DNA from 2 places in the Streptomyces sp. NPDC127190 genome. Region 2 is predicted to be linked to the other one. Evidence: riboswitches for the same ligand, from Rfam matches in the RefSeq annotation. Region 2 holds a riboswitch; the other holds the start of a gene.

Region 1 (4,413 bases), on a different contig from region 2:
GCGGATGACGGAACCCCCCGAGGGGTACCTCAGGGACATCACGGCCGGTGTCTTCGCGGCGTTCTACGTGCCGTTCCTGGCCACGTTCGTCGCGATGATGCTGACCGCCGAGGACGGCCCCTGGCGCGTCCTCACCTTCCTGCTGCTGACCGTGGTCAGCGACACCGGTGCCTACGCCGTCGGCTGGCGTTTCGGCAGGCACAAGCTCGCTCCGCGCATCAGCCCCGGCAAGACCCGCGAGGGCCTGGTCGGCGCGGTGCTGTTCGCGATGGTCGCGGGGGCGCTGTGCATGCAGTTCCTGATCGACGGCGGCAGCTGGTGGCAGGGGCTGCTGCTGGGCCTCGCGGTCGCGGCCAGCGCCACGCTGGGCGACCTCGGCGAATCCATGATCAAGCGGGACCTGGGCATCAAGGACATGGGCACCCTGCTCCCCGGGCACGGCGGCATCATGGACCGCCTCGACTCCCTGCTGCCCACGGCGCCGGTGGTCTGGCTGCTGATGGTCGCGTTCGTCGGCTCCGGGTGAGCGACGGCGTCGTACGGCTCCCGGGCCCCCGCCCCGCGTGTTTGCACGCAAGGCGGGGGCCCGTCCCATATGGCCCCAAACCCATCCAAGTGGGACGATTCTGCACGTAGACCGACCCTCTCCCGCACCGAAGGAGGGCGCCATGTCCGCCTTCCACGAAGAGATCGACATCGAGCGGTCGCCCGGTGATGTCTGGGCGTATGTCAGCGACCCCGTCCACCTGCCGGAGTGGCAGGAGAGCGCGGTCTCCGTCGAGGAACTGGACGACGGTCCTTTCGGCGTCGGCTCCCGCTTCCGCGTCACCCGGCACGTCGGCGGCCGGGACATGCCGATGACCATGGAGTGCACCGAGTTCGAGCCGCCGCACTCCTGGACCGCCCGGGGCATCGACGGACACATCCGCGGCCAGGTCCACGGCGAGGTCACCGCACTGCCCGACGGCAGCACCCGGGTCACCATGGACCTCGACTTCGAGGGCCACGGCATAGGCAAGGTCCTGCTGCCTCTCGTCGTACGGCCCCAGATCCGCAAGGAACTCCCGCACAACGAGCACCTCCTCAAGGAACGCCTGGAACACGCCACCCCGGGCGTCCTGTAACCCACCCCCGGCACGGAGATCCACAGGCAACGGGCGACGAAATCCACAGGCAACGGGCCACGGGAATTGATCTGAGACACTGGTAGCACCATGCCCAAGCCCGGAGAACTCACTTTCGTCGCCCCCCGCGGAGCCAAGAAGCCGCCGCGGCATCTCGCCGACCTCACGCCCGCCCAGCGCAAGGATGCCGTGGCCGAGATCGGTGAGAAGCCGTTCCGTGCCAAGCAGCTCTCGCAGCACTACTTCGCGCGGTACGCGCACGACCCGGAGCAGTGGACCGACATCCCGGCCGGATCGCGCGGCAAGCTTCAGGAAGCGCTGTTCCCGGAGCTGATGACCGTCGTACGGCATCTGTCGACCGACCAGGGGACCACCCGCAAGACGCTGTGGCGGCTGTTCGACGGGACGCTCGTCGAGTCGGTGCTGATGCGCTACCCGGACCGGGTGACCATGTGCATCAGCTCGCAGGCGGGGTGCGGGATGAACTGCCCCTTCTGTGCGACGGGGCAGGCGGGGCTGGACCGGAATCTGTCCACCGCGGAGATCGTCCACCAGATCGTCGACGGTATGCGGGCGCTGCGGGACGGCGAGGTGCCCGGCGGTCCCGCGCGGCTGTCCAACATCGTCTTCATGGGGATGGGCGAGCCGCTCGCCAACTACAACCGGGTGGTCGGCGCCATTCGCGCGCTCACCGATCCGGCGCCGGACGGCCTCGGGCTGTCGCAGCGCGGGATCACCGTCTCCACCGTGGGGCTCGTGCCGGCCATCCACCGGTTCGCCGACGAGGGCTTCAAGTGCCGGCTCGCGATCTCCCTGCACGCTCCTGACGACGAGCTGCGCGACACCCTGGTCCCCGTGAACACGCGGTGGAAGGTGCGCGAGGTGCTGGACGCCGGGTTCGAGTACGTCGAGAAGAGCGGCCGCCGGCTGTCCATCGAGTACGCCCTCATCCGTGACATCAACGACCAGGCGTGGCGGGGAGACCGGCTCGGGCGGCTGCTCCGGGGCAAGCCGGTGCACGTCAACCTCATCCCGCTGAACCCGACCCCGGGCAGCAAGTGGACCGCCTCGCGGCCCGAGGACGAGAAGGCGTTCGTGGAGGCGATCGCCGCACACGGGGTGCCGGTGACCGTCCGGGACACCCGTGGACAGGAGATCGACGGAGCCTGTGGTCAGCTCGCCGCCACCGAGCGGTAATCTGACCGGGTCCACATATCTTCATATTCCGACAGGGGAGCGCCACAGCGCTGAGAGTGCGGCGGACAGGGCCGCAGACCCTCTGAACCTCGCCCAGGTCATTCTGGGTAGGAAGTTCGGTCATCACTCAAGCTGTTGCGCCCTGCCCGGGCCTCCCTCGCGGAGCCCGGGCAGGGCCGCGTCTCTTCCTGGCCAACCCCCAGGAGGACATCCGGTGCAGAACAAGACCTTCGTGGCCGTCGCGGTCGGGCTCGGCCTGATCACGCTGTCCGCGTGCGGTTCCGGCGGCGGCAGCAAGCCGTCCGCCGCCGATTCCAGGACCGTGACGCTCGTCAGCCACAACTCGTGGGCCATCTCCAAGAGCGTCCTCGCCGACTTCGAGAAGAAGACCGGGTACAAGGTCCGCAACCTCCAGGACGGCGACGCCGGGCAGGCCGTCAACAAGGCCATCCTGACCAAGGACAACCCGCAGGGCGACGTCTTCTTCGGCGTCGACAACACCCTGCTGTCCCGCGCCCTGGACAACGGCCTCTTCCAGCCGTACACCGCCAAGGGCCTGGACAAGGTCGGCACCCGGTACCAGCTCGACCGGGGCCGGAACCGGGTCACGCCCGTCGACTACGGCGACATCTGCGTCAACTACGACAAGGCCTACTTCAGCAAGCACAGGCTGACCCCGCCGCAGACCTTCGCCGACCTGGCCAAACCGCAGTACAAGAACCTCCTCGTCACCGAGAACGCGGCCACCTCCTCGCCCGGCCTCGGCTTCCTGCTCGGCAGCGCCGGGCAGTTCGGAGACAACGGCTGGCAGGGCTACTGGAAGAAGCTCAAGGCCAACGGCGTCAAGGTCGTCGACGGCTGGGACCAGGCCTACTACCAGGAGTTCTCCGGCTCCTCCGAGGGCAGGAAGGCGGGCGGTGACCGGCCGCTGGTCGTGTCCTACGCCTCCTCGCCGCCCGCCGAGGTCATCTACGCCAAGAAGCGGCCCGGCACCGCCCCGACCGGGGTGGCGTACGGCACCTGCTTCCGGCAGATCGAGTTCGCCGGCCTGCTCAGCAACGCCAGGAACCCCAAGGGCGCCAAGGCGTTCATCGACTTCCTGGTCTCCAAGGAGTTCCAGGAGGACATGCCGCTGAACATGTTCGTCTACCCGGTGGTGCAGGGCGCGAAGGTGCCCGCCGAGTTCACCGAGTACGGCAGGGCCGCCGACCACCCCGAGACCATGACCCCCGGCAAGATCGCCGCCAACCGTGACCAGTGGGTCAAGCAGTGGACCTCGCTCGTACTGAAGTAGCGGCGTCCCGGCGCGGGAACGCGGCGCGGCTCGGGCTCGTGGCCCTGCCCGTCGCGTTCTTCGCGCTGTTCTTCGCCTGGCCGGTGGCCGCGATCGTCGCGCGCGGGCTGAAGGTCGACGGGGCGTGGCGGCTCGGGCGGATCGCGGACGTCGTCACCGAGCCGGACATCCGGCAGGTGCTGTGGTTCACCACCTGGCAGGCGCTCGCCTCCGCCGCGCTCACCCTGCTGCTCGCGCTGCCCGCCGCCTATGTCTTCGCCCGCCTGGACTTCCCGGGCAAGCGGCTGCTGCGGGCCGTCGCCACCGTGCCGTTCGTGCTGCCGACGGTCGTCGCCGGCAGCGCCTTCCTGGCCGTGCTCGGGCACGGCGGGCTGCTCGACCAGCTGTGGGGCGTACGGCTGGACACCACGGTCTGGGCGATCCTGCTCGCCCATGTCTTCTTCAACTACGCGGTGGTCGTCCGTACCGTCGGCGGGCTGTGGGCCCAGCTCGACCCCCGGCAGACGGAAGCCGCGCGGATGCTCGGCGCCTCCCCGTGGCAGGCCTGGCGGAAGGTGACGCTGCCCGCGCTGGCGCCCGCCGTGGCCGCCGCCGGGCTGATGGTGTTCCTGTTCTGCTTCACCTCCTTCGGCATCGTGCAGATCCTCGGCGGCCCCACCTTCTCCACCCTGGAGGTGGAGATCTACCGGCAGACCTCGGAGACCTTCGACCTGTCCACGGCCGCCGTCCTCACCCTGGTGCAGTTCGCCGCCGTCGGCGCGATCCTCGCCGTCCACGCCTGGACGGTACGGCGCCGGG
Region 2 (4,413 bases):
GGGGCGAGTTCACCGCGCGCCGGATCAGTCGGCGATCGGCAGATAGACCCGGTTGCCCGCGGCCGCGAACTCCTGGGACTTCTGCGCCATCCCCTCCTCGATCTCGGCCTGGCTGCCGCCGTGCTCGCGGCGGATGTCCTGCGAGATCTTCATGCTGCAGAACTTCGGCCCGCACATGGAGCAGAAGTGGGCCGTCTTGGCGGGCTCGGCCGGCAGGGTCTCGTCGTGGAACTCCCGCGCCGTGTCCGGGTCCAGGGCGAGGTTGAACTGGTCCTCCCACCGGAACTCGAAGCGGGCGTCGGACAGCGCGTCGTCCCACTCCTGCGCGCCGGGGTGCCCCTTGGCGAGGTCCGCCGCGTGGGCGGCGATCTTGTAGGTGATGACACCCGTCTTGACGTCGTCCCGGTTGGGCAGGCCCAGGTGCTCCTTGGGCGTGACGTAGCAGAGCATCGCCGTGCCCCACCAGGCGATCATCGCGGCGCCGATGCCGGAGGTGATGTGGTCGTAGGCCGGTGCGACGTCCGTGGTCAGCGGGCCGAGCGTATAGAACGGAGCTTCATCGCAGATCTCCTGCTGAAGGTCGATGTTCTCCTTGATCTTGTGCATCGGGACGTGCCCGGGGCCCTCGATCATCGTCTGTACATTGAAACGCTTGGCGATCCGGTTGAGTTCCCCGAGCGTCCTCAACTCCGCGAACTGCGCCTCGTCGTTGGCGTCGGCGATCGAACCGGGCCGGAGGCCGTCACCCAGCGAGTACGTGACGTCGTAGGCGGCGAGGATCTCGCACAGCTCCTCGAAGTTCTCGTACAGGAACGACTCCTTGTGGTGCGCCAGACACCACGCGGCCATGATCGAGCCGCCACGCGAGACGATGCCCGTCTTGCGGTTGGCGGTGAGCGGCACGTACGGCAGCCGGACGCCCGCGTGGACCGTCATGTAGTCCACGCCCTGCTCGGCCTGCTCGATGACGGTGTCCTTGTAGATCTCCCAGGTCAGTTCCTCGGCCTTGCCGTCGACCTTCTCCAGCGCCTGGTAGAGCGGCACCGTGCCGATGGGGACGGGGGAGTTGCGCAGCACCCACTCGCGGGTGGTGTGGATGTTGCGGCCGGTGGACAGGTCCATGACCGTGTCGGCACCCCAGCGGGTCGCCCAGGTCATCTTCTCCACCTCCTCCTCGATGGAGGAGGTCACCGCGGAGTTGCCGATGTTGGCGTTGACCTTCACCAGGAACCGCTTGCCGATGATCATCGGCTCGATCTCCGGGTGGTTGACGTTGGCGGGCAGCACCGCGCGGCCCGCCGCGATCTCCTCGCGGACCACCTCGGGAGAGACGTTCTCCCGGAGGGCCACGAACTCCATCTCGGGAGTGATCTCGCCCCGGCGTGCGTAGGCGAGCTGCGTCACCGCCTGGCCGTCCCGGCCCCGGCGCGGCTGGCGCGGCCGGCCGGGGAAGACGGCGTCGAGATTGCGCAGTCCGCCCCGGGGCGAGGTGTGCTTGATCCCGTCGTCCTCCGGACGGACGGGACGGCCCGCGTACTCCTCGGTGTCGCCGCGGGCGATGATCCAGTTCTCCCGCAGGGCCGGCAGTCCCCGGCGGACGTCGGTCTCCTGGAGGGGATCGGTGTACGGGCCTGACGTGTCGTACAGCGTGACCGACTGCCCGTTGGTGAGGTGCACCTGGCGGACCGGCACGCGCAGGTCGGGGCGGGAGCCCTCGACGTATGCCTTGTGCCATCCGATGGACTTCCCGGCCTCCTGGGACTTCTCGTCCTGAACAGAGGCAGGCGTGCGTGCGTCCTTGTTGGTCATGAGACCTACTCCCTACGCCGGCATTACCCGGTAACAGGTTCGGCGGTCGACGCAGCGGCTTCCGTCCACCGATGTTTCACGTGGAACATCGCTCGTTCCCTGTGAAACATCGCGAGTACGAAGGTCAGCGCCCTCTCAGCCCGGTGCTCCGAGCTCCCGCGTGTGCAAAGGTGCCCCCACGCTAGCGTCATGTGTGGCGTGATGAACAGTGGGCCCCCACCGTTCTTGCGATGATGCGGCGATGACCAGCATGGAGCAGTACCCGTATCAGCCGCCCGAGCCGCCCCGGCCGGACAGCTCGGTCCGGGACGGCGAACGGGACCACGGCAGCCGTGCGGCCGGTGGCGGACACAGCCAGGGCCACGCTCATGGCCATGGACACAGCCACAGTCACAGCCACGGCCCCGCCGTACCGGTCTCCCGGCATCTCCGCAAGGTCATCGCGGCGATCCTGATCCCGTTCACCGCGGCGGTCGTGGTCGGCCTGGTCGTTCTCTGGCCCGGGGGAGCTCCTTCGCACAAGCGCAGCGGCGTCGGCTTCGACCGGCAGACGCAGCAGGCCACGGTCACCCGGGTCATCGACGTGAGCTGCCGTTCGGTGAACGCCTCCGGTGAGACCCCGACCGGTGACACCTCCACCGCCGAGGGCACCTCTGCGGTCCAGGAGGCGGGCGGTTCCTGCAAGAAGGCCACCGTCCGGGTCGACACCGGCAAGGACAAGGGCCGTACGTTCACCGAGATCGTGCAGCCGGACCAGTCACGCCAGCTGGAGCAGGGCGAGAAGGTCGTCGTCGCCTACGAGCCGTCGGCGCCGAAGGACCTCCAGTACTCGGTGACCGATGTGGACCGGAAGTTCCCGATGGCTCTGCTCGCGGGGATCTTCGCGATCGCCGTCGTGGTGGTGGGCCGGCTGCGCGGTGTCATGGCACTGGTGGCGCTGGCCGTGAGTTTCCTCGTGCTGACCCTGTTCATCCTGCCGGCGGTCCTCCAGGGCTCGAACCCGCTGCTCGTGGCCGTGGTCGGCTCCAGCGCCATCATGCTGATAGCTCTGTACATGTGCCACGGCCTGTCGGCGCGTACCTCGGTGGCCGTGCTCGGCACGCTGATCTCGTTGTCGCTGATCGGTCTGCTCGGCTCGCTGTTCATCGGCTGGGCCGCGCTGACCGGAAACACCGACGACAGCACCGGCCTGATCCATGGCCTGTATCCGAAGATCGACATGAGTGGTCTGCTGCTGGCGGGTGTCATCATCGGCTCGCTCGGCGTCCTGGACGATGTGACCGTGACCCAGACGTCGGCCGTCTGGGAACTGCACGAGGCCAACCCCTCGATGGGCTGGCGCGGGCTGTACCGGGCGGGCATCCGCATCGGCCGCGACCACATCGCCTCCGTGGTCAACACGCTCGTCCTCGCCTATGCCGGTGCCGCGCTGCCGCTGCTCCTGCTCTTCTCGATCGCCCAGAGCAGTGTGGGCACCGTGGCCAACAGCGAGCTGGTCGCCGAGGAGATCGTGCGCACGCTGGTGGGATCGATCGGTCTCGTCGCCTCGGTCCCGGTCACCACCGCGCTCGCCGCGCTGGTGGTGGCGGCCGACCGTCCGGGGCCGGACGGCCAGGCGCCCGTCGGCGCCCAGCCCGTACCGGCGCGGGGTGGCCGGGGCCGCCGCCGCAAGCGATGAGCCCTGGGGCGCCGTCCGCCTCGCCGCGTGACCAACATCCGCAGAAGCGTTACTGCACCGTTCCATGCGGTGTGGCGGAGCGTCCGACGCCCCGTGTCTCGTCTCCTCAGCCGGCGCTCTGTTCCTCGGCCAGGATCCGGTCCAGGGCCTCGTCCAGGTGAGCGTCGAAATCGGCCAGCGCGCCCTCCTGGCCGAGCGGCACCAGCTTGTCCGTACGGTCCAGGAAGGCGACGAGCGGCGGCGCCGAGGAACGGAACAGGGCGTGGTCGCTGCCCACCTGAAGCCTGATCAGGACCTCACCGAGCACCTCGGAATCCGCGGGGGCGATGTGCACATCACCCTCCCCGCAGGGCCGGCCGACCCCGTCGATCAGCAGTTCACGTCCGAAAGCCCAGGTCACCGGCGCATCACCGGGCAGGTGGAAGGTGAGCCGCACCGCATAGGGATCATCTGTCTCGTAGCGCAACTCCACCGGAATACGGAAGGAGAGTTCCTCCGAGACGAGAAAATTCATCATGACCTCTGCCTGTACGGACTCGTGCATCGCCTACCCCGTCTTACGACATCGATTGGCCGGGATTAGTCCCTCTGACCGGTCAAATCTTGCTGAACGTACACAGCAGATCACAAGGAGTAAGTTTTCAGATACTGATAGAGAGGGCGAGCGACCCCAGATGACGCCCGATCTCCGCCTGGAGCAGACGGGCGGCGGGCAGCAGACGGTCGGCCTGGTGGAGGGGGAGCGAGATGGCCATGGTGGCCGCCATGGTGCCGACCGTGATCGGGATCGCCGCGCAGACCGTGCCCAGCGCGTACTCCTGGCGCTCCACCACGGGCTCCGTGCGGGGCATCCGGGCCAGCCGCCGCAGCAGGGTCTCGTCGTCCTGCACCGTGTACGGGGTGACGGCCTGCACGGGATAGCGGGC

Evidence for each region. Region 2 has a riboswitch for thiamine pyrophosphate ahead of thiC (phosphomethylpyrimidine synthase ThiC). Riboswitches for the same ligand answer to the same signal wherever they lie in the genome.
Region 1: it holds a riboswitch for thiamine pyrophosphate, as region 2 does, so the genes downstream of both, ACFVIU_RS00505 (thiamine ABC transporter substrate binding subunit) here and thiC (phosphomethylpyrimidine synthase ThiC) in region 2, are expected to answer to the same signal.

Annotation. Positions count from the first base shown of each region.
Region 1 covers NZ_JBHXVE010000001.1:120,374-124,786, reverse strand. The annotation lists gene ACFVIU_RS00520 (phosphatidate cytidylyltransferase) at 1-526, shown strand, start outside; gene ACFVIU_RS00515 (SRPBCC family protein) at 669-1,124, shown strand; gene rlmN (23S rRNA (adenine(2503)-C(2))-methyltransferase RlmN) at 1,215-2,321, shown strand; TPP riboswitch at 2,345-2,453, shown strand; gene ACFVIU_RS00505 (thiamine ABC transporter substrate binding subunit) at 2,536-3,615, shown strand; gene ACFVIU_RS00500 (ABC transporter permease) at 3,654-4,413, shown strand, end outside.
Region 2 covers NZ_JBHXVE010000004.1:148,904-153,316, forward strand. The annotation lists gene thiC (phosphomethylpyrimidine synthase ThiC) at 25-1,809, opposite strand; TPP riboswitch at 1,802-1,979, opposite strand; gene ACFVIU_RS08805 (YibE/F family protein) at 2,051-3,487, shown strand; gene ACFVIU_RS08810 (SsgA family sporulation/cell division regulator) at 3,594-4,031, opposite strand; gene ACFVIU_RS08815 (IclR family transcriptional regulator) at 4,129-4,413, opposite strand, start outside.